DNA from 3 places in the Corynebacterium ammoniagenes DSM 20306 genome. Region 3 is predicted to be linked to each of the others. Evidence: riboswitches for the same ligand, from Rfam matches in the RefSeq annotation. Region 3 holds a riboswitch; each other region holds the start of a gene.

Region 1 (3,211 bases), 600 kb from region 3:
AATCTCTGCTGCCGGTGGCAAACCGCCATCATCGGCTTGCGGCATGAAAGGATAACCGCGACGGGAGCTGGCAAAGTACGTTGGCTCTTTACCAGTGGCGATATAGCGCAGGCCGCCCGCGGCGTTGGAATCTTCCACGAATTGGCCGCCGCGTTCTTCGGTGGTCAAAATCAAAATATCGAAAAAGCCCATGCCTAGACCGCGCGACAGTACCTTTTCATTGTCCTTGATGGAGGAAACGTCCTGCTCAATAGGATTATTCGCGCGAATCCAATTAAGATCTGGGTGATCTTCTAAGGTCTGTGCAATCCACTTTTCCTGCTCAGCAAGACCCTGCTTTTGCCAGCCGGTAACAGCAATGGTGGCGGAGGCTTGGACGCTTTCGCCATTGTTTAATGCAATGACATCAAAGTCACCGTGGTCTTCAATCGACACTGCTCGTGCCTTGTGGCTGTGCACGCGCACCCACTCAGGGATGTCCTGCAGGACCGAGTTATAAAACCAGACGAGGTAATAGCCATAGAGCGCGCGCAGGGGATAAGACTCGGGCCGGATCTGCTCTAATTCTTCGGTGCTAAAGCGTTCCCAGAGGGCATCGTCAAGCGGATGCTTGTCGACGTATGCCCGCTTTTCCGCGGATACTTCTTCATTATGACCTAAGTGCAGGCGTACCCATTCATAAATCGTGGGACCTTCCACGACCGGCGCATCAACCGTGGAGCCCGGCTCGGAAAAGAGCGTCATGCCATGGGCGAAGGTATTCATGCACAGTGCTTTGGTTTGGGAAGTATTCCAAATGCGGCCGCTGCCGTGTTGAGCCTCATCGATTAAATGAAGGTGGAACTCCTGAGGAGGATTTTCCACGGCGTTGAGGTGGGCGACGAGGCGCTCCAGTGTTGAGACACCGCGCGGGCCGAGTCCGATTATCGCAATCGAAGGCGAAGTAGTTGGCATAGTATATTTCATCCCTAAAATTCTTAGACCATGAAGTCTGTTGATTTCTATTCAAGACTATACCAACCTGTCTATTAAAAGTAGTAAGAGTGGTTCAGGGTGTGAATGGTCCTTGAATCTAATTGCCTCGGAAGCGAGCTGTACTTACTGCGCGAATGATCAGTTAGCGCGTATTTGTAGATTCTTCGATAGGGAGAATAAAAATCAGCATCTGCAGAAAATTTGAATTTAATTGCTTAAAATTCAAGCTTCAGTTCATCGGCTGATTGGGTAGCTAAGGTGCTAGTTTGCCCTGAGCTTCAGGGCTCGAAGGGCGCCGTCGTACCTGAGGAAGCTATTGCCGTGGATGTTGGTCGGTGGTAGAAAAGGAATGTCCATGCGGGTGCTCCTTTGAGGAGCTGAGATCGGGCTAATGGAGTCCGAGACCGTTGAACCTGATCCGGTTAATACCGGCGTAGGAAAGTAGGAGACTTCAATGTCTGATCCAAAAATCAGTGGCACAGGTGTGTCTAAATCACTTAACGGTGCACACAGCTCAGGAAAAACCGAGCAGCATTCTTCCCACCACATCGGATGGATAAGTGACACTCACCATGGAATTCGTGTTCCAGTAACGGAAATCCACCAAAGTGATTCACCTGATGGAACCCCCAATGAGCCCTTGCAGGTCTATCGGACAATGGGACCAGGCAGTGTGCCAGAGGAAGGTTTGGAACCGTGGCGGGCGAAGTGGATTGCCGCACGCGGAGACACAGAAACCTACCAATCGCGTGGCGTGCGTCTGGAAGATGACGGTCCCACTGCCGTGCGACGCGGGGCGTCATCCCAGCAGTGGAAGGGCCGCACCCCAGTGCCAATTCGGGCGCGTGCCGGACGCACCGTGACGCAGATGCATTATGCACGGCAGGGAATCATCACACCTGAGATGCGTTACGTTGCCCTGCGTGAGAACTGCGATGTGGAGATGGTTCGACGCGAAGTCGCGCAAGGAACCGCCATAATTCCTGCGAATATCAATCATCCGGAGTCAGAGCCGATGATCATTGGGAAAAACTTCCTGGTGAAAGTCAATGCCAACATCGGAAACTCTGCGGTGACCAGTTCAATCGACGAGGAAGTCTCGAAGTTGGAGTGGGCAGCAAAGTGGGGCGCGGACACCTTGATGGACCTTTCCACCGGCAATGACATTCACACCACTCGTGAGTGGATTATGCGAAACGCGCCGATTCCAATCGGTACTGTGCCCATCTACCAGGCGCTGGAGAAAGTCAACGGCGACGCTAATGCTCTCACGTGGGAGATTTATCGGGATACAGTCATTGAGCAGTGTGAACAAGGCGTTGACTACATGACGGTACATGCCGGGGTGCTGCTGCGGTACGTGCCGTTGACGGCAGATAGAGTCACCGGGATTGTCTCTCGCGGCGGATCGATTATGGCCGGGTGGTGCTTGGCTCATCATCAAGAGAACTTTCTTTACACACATTTCGATGAGCTGTGTGAGATTTTCGCCGCCTATGACGTTGCTTTTTCGCTTGGCGATGGCCTCCGCCCCGGTTCAATCGCTGATGCTAATGATGCAGCACAATTCGCCGAACTAGACACCCTAGCTGAGCTGACCGAACGGGCTTGGGAATATGACGTGCAGGTCATGGTTGAAGGACCTGGCCACATCCCATTTCATAAGGTTCGTGAAAATGTCGAACGCCAACAAGAACTGTGCAAGGGTGCACCGTTTTATACCCTGGGACCATTGGTAACTGATATTGCTCCGGGCTATGACCACATCACCTCCGCCATTGGTGCGACGGAAATCGCCCGCTATGGCACAGCGATGCTGTGCTACGTCACGCCGAAAGAACACCTCGGCCTTCCCAACCGGGATGATGTTAAAACTGGTGTCATTACGTATAAGATTGCTGCACACGCGGCAGATATTGCGAAGAATCATCCCGGCGCAACCGCGCGCGATGATGCGCTGTCGAAGGCGAGGTTTGAGTTCCGCTGGAATGACCAGTTTGCTCTGGGCCTAGATCCCGTCACCGCGCAGGAATTTCACGATGAAACCTTGCCGGCAGAGCCCGCCAAGACGGCGCATTTCTGCTCAATGTGCGGGCCGAAGTTCTGCTCGATGAGAATATCGCAAGATATCCGCGATACCTATGGAAGCGCTGAAGCTCAGGCCGCCATCGCGGGCATGCAACAAAAGAGCCAAGAATTCCTCGCGGCAGGCGGGCAGGTGTATCTACCGGATCCG
Region 2 (3,211 bases), 870 kb from region 3:
CGAGAGAAACTTCGCCGTAGCCAGCGCCGAGGTCCAGATTTTATCGGCCGGGATATCTAGTCCCTGCGAGCGCAGGCGCGCTGCAAGATCCCGCGGGGTAGCCATGGAGTTATTGGTTAAGACCATGAATTTTATGTCGTTGTCATTTAACGTCTGCAGGAATTTATCTGCGCCCGGAATCATCTCACCTTCTTTGATGAGCACCCCGTCCATGTCAGAAAGATAAGAAATCATTGGTGTGCCTCCACAAATTTGGCTACATCGTCCAGCGTTTTAAGCGCTAGAGCATCGGATTCTTCGAACTTCACGCCCAACTGATCTTCGGCACGCACTGCAAACTCAATCATGTTTAACGAGGTCAGCCCCAGATCGTCCAAGCTGCGCTCGGGGTTTAAATCATCGAGTTCTGCCCCGGTAATCTCTGAAATCAGCCGCAAGTAGTCGGGAGCACCAGATGTAGATGCGGCCGGGCTTTCTTGGCCTTGCAGGTGGGCACGTAGTTGAGCACTGAGGTCATTGGACATGCCCTTAAGTTTAGCTTCTACAATAGATATCCATATGTATAAACGAAAAAGGGTCGCGGCAGCCTACCGCGGACAAGGCCGCACACACCGCGCCACCCAGCGCTTGGTGCATCAGCGCTTACATGATCACGAAACCGCGCCGGGCCTGGGGAATTTAGATGCCAAAGGCGAGGTCGATAATGACGGCGTAGACATCGCCTGGTATGAGGTGGGCAACCCCAATGCCGATGTCACGGTTGTCTTTATCCACGGCTATTGCCTGTCCTCGGAAGGTTGGTGTGACCAGGTAGAGCACCTGCGCGGGCGGTCTGATGTTCGCAGTTTGCTTGTCGATGTCCGCGGCCACGGCCTATCCTCCCGTGTTCCCGCGAGTAACTGCACCATTGATGCCGCGGCAGATGATGTGCTCGCGGTGATTTTAGAGCGCTTGCCGAAAGATAACGGGCGCATCGTGGTCGTCGGGCATTCTTTAGGCGGGATGATTGCGCTAAATCTTATCCGCCGCGCCCCGCAGGATATCTTCGAGCGCATCTCCGGCGCACTGCTAATTTCCACATCCATGCGGCGCTTTTCCGATAAAGGCGTCACCCGCCTGTTGCAATCCAGGGTGGCCAAGGCGTTTTATTCCGCCATCGGTCGCGTGCCGGATAAATTTAACCGCCTGCGCTTTGGCATTGCCCAAGTAGTCGCCCCGACGCTTGCTGCTTTGGTCGCAGGTTTCCCGCAAATGGAACGCCTGCAATTTCACACGGCGATGTTATTGGATACGCCGCTGGCCAGCTTCGTCGGCTATTTTGACGATCTGACCGAGCATGCAGAATTTGATGCCGAAGGGCGATTAAAAACCTTACATGGCCAGGTCATTATCGGCTCGATGGATATTGTCACCCCGATGAGCCAAGCAGAACTGATCTGTGAAAAATGGGGTCAGGGGGAACTTAAAGTGATTGATGGTTCCGGCCACATGGTCATTTTGGAAGAGCCGGAGCAAATCTCTCAAGCTATTGATGAAGTAATTTCTGCTGCTTAAAAGATAAAACCTTAAGGTGTTGTTGACAAAACTTCCTTCCCGCGCTTGACTGGTTTTGATTACCTCAACGGGTGCCCACCGCAGTGGGCTGAGATGAGCGCTATAGCGGCGCCGGACCGTTTGAACCTGTCTGGTTAAGACCGTCGAAGGAAGCGAGGACATTGGTGCCACACCATGCCCAACTTGATCTGCGTTGTTATGTTGTCACCGGTAACGGCTCAATTGATGAGATTGTGGACACTGCCCAGCAGGCTGCTGCGGGCGGCGCGGGAGTAATCCAAGTTCGTTCCAAACCCATTGAAGCAGGCCAGCTACTACAGCTCGCCGAGCAGGTAGCTTTGGCCGTTGCTGACACAAATCCCGCAACAAAAGTGCTTATCGATGACCGCGTGGACATCGCCGCGATCTTGATGCGCCGCGGGCTGCCCGTCCACGGCGTGCACGTGGGCCAAAGCGATATCCCCGTCACAGCAGTGCGTGAGCTTTTAGGCCCCGATGCGATTATCGGTCTAACCACCGGAACCGCCGAGCTCATCCACCAAGCCAACGAGTATGCGGGCATCATCGATTACGTCGGCGCCGGGCCCTTTCGCCCCACGCCCACCAAAGACTCTGGTCGGAGACCCATCGACTTAGAAGGCTATCCGCACCTAGTGGAGCTTTCGAAGCTACCGATTGTCGCCATCGGCGATGTCCAACCTGGAGACGTTGCAGAACTTGCTGCCACCGGTATCGCTGGCGTGGCGATGGTCCGCGCCTTTCGCGACGCCCCCTCCGCCACCGAGCTTGCCCAGAAAGTCATCGCTGACTTTTCCGCCGGCCAGAACAGGGCAGGTGCATAAACATGGCCACGAGTACAACAGGGCACGCCATAGTCATCGGCGGCGGCATCATCGGCCTGGCCACCTGCTTTGAATTCCAAGACGCAGGCTTTGAGGTCACCCTCATCGATCCGGACCCTATCTCCGGTGCCACCCACCATGCCGGGGGCATGCTGGCGCCCACCGCGGAGGTGCAATACCAGCAGCAAGCGCTGGTCCCACTCATGAAAGAATCCGCCAGGCTGTATCCGGATCTCATTCAACGCGTCACACAACACACGGACCTGCCCACCGGCTACCGCACCGACGGCACCGTACTCATTGGCGCAGACCGCGCAGATGCGCAGCACTTAAGCGAGCTCATCGACTACATCAAAGCCGAAGACCTCGACATTGAGACACTGACCACCCGCCAGGCCCGTCAGTTGGAACCAGCTCTTTCACCGCGGATTGCGAAAGCCGCGGCCATCGACGGCGACCACCAGCTTGACCCGCGCCTTTTCGCCCGCGCGCTCTTCGATGCCGTCCTTGCCAGGGGAGCACAGCACGTGCGCGAGACCGTCTCTACTATCACGCAGTCGACCACGCATCAGAGCGTGACTTTGAGCTCCGGTGCGCGTATCGAGGTTGATTCTTCTGACGTCACGGTCCTCGCCGCCGGTTTGGGCGCGGCGAAGATTACCGGGTGGTTTGACGGCGAGCACCCACTGCAACTGCGCCCAGTCTATGGCGATGTCCTGCGCGTTCGCGTGCCCGAGTCTTTGCAGCCACTGACCACCCGAGTTATTCGCGGCTTTGTCGAAGACCGACCCATCTACGTCATCCCACGCGACGAC
Region 3 (3,211 bases):
ATTCGGTGGCTTGGGTAAATTTCAAGCCCGGTAGGTTGGCTTCTTCGAGTTTGCTGCGCAGGCGCTTGGCCATCGCGTTGGAATGACGAGCGTTGTTAAGCCACACGTCGCCTTCATATAGGGCGATGATTTGTGCGGAGATAAAGCGCATTTTGGAAGCTAATTGCATCGATAGTTTGCGCACAAACGGCAACGCCTCCGCGCCACCGACTAGCGCATCGGGGTTTAAAACCACTACGGCTTCCGCACCCAGTGCGCCATTTTTGGTGCCGCCCAGGCTGAGGACATCTACGCCGGCCTCGGTGGTAAAAGCAGACAGCGGCAGCCCGAGTGTTGCGGCCGCATTTGAAAGACGCGCGCCATCCATGTGCAGGGCCATGCCGCGAGCGTGCACATGATCCGCTAGCGCCCGAATTTCCTCTGGGGTGTAGCAGGTACCCATCTCTGTGGTCTGGGTAATGGAAACCACCAGCGGTTGCGCGCGGTGCTCATTGCCAAATCCCCATGCCTCGCGGTTGACTAATTCCGGGGTGAGCTTGCCGTCCTTGGTTGGCACGGGCAATAACTTGATTGAGCCCATGCGTTCGGGTGCGCCGCCTTCATCGACATTGATGTGCGCAGTCGCAGCACAAATCACCGCGCCCCAGCGCGGCAACAATGCCTGCAAGCCCACAACGTTTGCGCCAGTTCCGTTAAAAACCGGATACGCGGTGGCGGTGGAGCCAAAATGCTTCACGATGACATCGTCAAGCAATGCCGTGTACTCATCCGCCCCATATGCCGCCTGGTGCCCGCCATTAGCTGTCGTCAACGCCGCCAGTACCTCCGGGGCAATGCCCGAATAATTATCGGAGGCAAAGCTATGCGCGACGGGATCGTGCAGGGGTTTCACAAAATCTCCTTCAGGAATGCCGGGCTCTGCTAAAAACGGTACACCACCGCCCAGTGGTGGCGTCGCGAAGTGTCTAGAGAATCATGTACAGCAAAGCTGGTCACAGCGAGAACTTGTGGGGGTCCATGCGGTCATCTGGGAATTGGTCGAGTGTGAAAGGGGTGAGCATGAACCTGCTAATCCACGGAAGAGGGAACTCCCATACGTAATCCCAGTCATCTTCTCCTTGTTCTGCTTCCTCCCGCGTTAAGTAGGCCTTCATTGGGATAAAGTCACTGAACTCTGCGGCCAGCGGATCGTTTTGGTCCATGGAGATCTGGCCTGGAATGAATACGGAAGTTGGTGGAGAGTCGGGATCTACGGTGAATGCGAGAGGCACCTCGGCCGAGATGAGAGGTGTTCCTTTTGCTCGGGCCTTATCTGCCAGGCTACGGACCTCATCTTCTGTCCACACTGATCCACAAACAACTGTCCACGTACGCGGATCGTTTGGGCTATCGTCCCAGGTCACAGTTCTGCCTCGGTAGATAATAAACATGCTGTTCATCGGCACTCCTTATGCAGGTCGGGGTTACAGGATCGAATCATGTACTGAACAATTTTCAGAGACGAGGCGTGAGAATGCTTGTGCATAGTCCTTTGCAAAGCTATGCGCGACGGGATCGTGCATGGGTTTCATCATCTCTCCTTGAAACAGCGCTACAGTTTCTGCGCGCCGGGTTGTGAAGCACACGGTACACCGAGTGGGGGAGAGGCCGTTGCCCAGCGAGGTTGAGGTCAGTTAGTGTGGTGAGTACAGACACGGGGTGCCGTAGAAAGCGGCTGAGATTACACCCGTTGAACCTGATCTAGCTAGGACTGGCGAAGGGATTGTCCGGGATGACACTGGTCGTGCGATCACGAGGGACAATCTGGCTTCGCTCTTGAAGAAAGTTGAACGTGATGAGCCTTTCCCCCAATGCTGCGTTGCTGGATAAGCTGCGCGCGCACCATCCGCTGGTGCAGTGCATTACAAACTCCGTCGTTCCTAATTTCACCGCTAATGTTTTATTGGCCATTGGTGCGGCACCAGCCATGACGGATATCGTTGGTGAATCGGGCTCTTTTGCCCGGGTAGCCAGTGGGCTTTTGGTCAATCTGGGCACGCCGACGCCCGAGCAGCGCGAGGCGATGGAAGAAGCGGTGATTGCCGCTAATGATGCCGCCACGCCCTGGGTTTTGGATCCGGTGGCCATTGGCTTTTTGCCGATTCGCACGAGGTTGGCACAACAGCTGGCACCACAAAATCCCTTTGCGGTTCGCGGCAATGCTTCAGAGATCTTGGCGCTAGCCGGGGAAGGAGCAGGCGGCAAGGGCGTGGAGTCGGTTGATTCCACCGATGCTGCCGCGCCCGCGGCCATCGCTTTGGCTCAGCGTTTGCGCACCGTCGTTGCGGTGTCTGGTCCCGAGGACCTCATTACTGATGGTCAGCGGATCATTCGCGTGGGCAATGGTGATGAGTTGTTGACCAAGGTCACCGGCGGTGGGTGCGCATTGGGTGCGTTGATTGCGGCTTTTGCCGCAGTGCGCGGTGACTACGCCCCGGTAGAGGCAGTTACGGCAGCGCATTGCGTCTATGACATCGCCGCCGAAAAGGCCGCCGCGCAGGCTGCCGGCCCAGGTTCCTTCGCAGTTTCGCTTATCGATGCCCTATCCACCCTCACCGCTGCCGATATCACCACTGCGGAAAAAATCCGCGAAGAAAAGGTGCAGGCATGAACGAATTGCACGATTACGGGATTTACTTCATCACGGACCGCGAGTTATGCGGGGAGCGTGGGGTGAAAGAAACGGTGCGCGCTGCTGTCGATGGCGGGGTGCGCACAGTGCAGTTGCGCGATAAGCATTCCAGCTTTGACCAGCAGCTTCAACAGCTCGAAGAGCTTGCAGAAGTAATCGACGGTCGGGCAGCGTTGGTGATCAATGACCGCGTCGATGTCGCCGTTGAAGCTTATCGACGCGGGATTGCCATCGACGGTGTGCACGTCGGACAAGGTGACGCCGCAGTGGTACAAGCCCGCGAAGAACTAGGTCCTGATGCCATCGTGGGGCTGACGGCTAATACCGAAGAACACTTGCAGGCCGTGGCCGCATTACCGGAAGGCACCGTGGATTATCTCGGCGTTGGTGTTATCCGGCCAACGTCTACCAAACCAGACCACCCGCCGGCCTTGGGCATTGACGGTTTTCGCCACCTAAATTCCGTCTCACCTGTGCCGACTGTAGCCATTGGCGGCGTGCGCGAAGAAGATATCAGTCCTCTTCGCGCCGCGGGTGCTG

Evidence for each region. A riboswitch is a leader RNA that binds a small molecule or an ion and turns the genes downstream of it on or off. The one in region 3 is predicted to bind thiamine pyrophosphate.
Region 1: it holds a riboswitch for thiamine pyrophosphate, as region 3 does, so the genes downstream of both, thiC (phosphomethylpyrimidine synthase ThiC) here and thiM (hydroxyethylthiazole kinase) in region 3, are expected to answer to the same signal.
Region 2: it holds a riboswitch for thiamine pyrophosphate, as region 3 does, so the genes downstream of both, CAMM_RS04525 (thiamine phosphate synthase) here and thiM (hydroxyethylthiazole kinase) in region 3, are expected to answer to the same signal.

Annotation. Positions count from the first base shown of each region.
Region 1 covers NZ_CP009244.1:709,649-712,859, forward strand. Annotated here, with positions in the region: gene CAMM_RS03420 (FAD/NAD(P)-binding protein) at 1-954, opposite strand, end outside; TPP riboswitch at 1,323-1,433, shown strand; gene thiC (phosphomethylpyrimidine synthase ThiC) at 1,430-3,211, shown strand, end outside.
Region 2 covers NZ_CP009244.1:979,861-983,071, forward strand. Annotated here, with positions in the region: gene CAMM_RS04510 (HAD-IIA family hydrolase) at 1-234, opposite strand, end outside; gene CAMM_RS04515 (acyl carrier protein) at 231-524, opposite strand; gene CAMM_RS04520 (alpha/beta fold hydrolase) at 559-1,554, shown strand; TPP riboswitch at 1,612-1,724, shown strand; gene CAMM_RS04525 (thiamine phosphate synthase) at 1,719-2,396, shown strand; gene thiO (glycine oxidase ThiO) at 2,399-3,211, shown strand, end outside.
Region 3 covers NZ_CP009244.1:108,762-111,972, forward strand. Annotated here, with positions in the region: gene CAMM_RS00555 (threonine aldolase family protein) at 1-892, opposite strand, end outside; gene CAMM_RS13035 (hypothetical protein) at 993-1,202, opposite strand; TPP riboswitch at 1,685-1,780, shown strand; gene thiM (hydroxyethylthiazole kinase) at 1,835-2,650, shown strand; gene thiE (thiamine phosphate synthase) at 2,647-3,211, shown strand, end outside.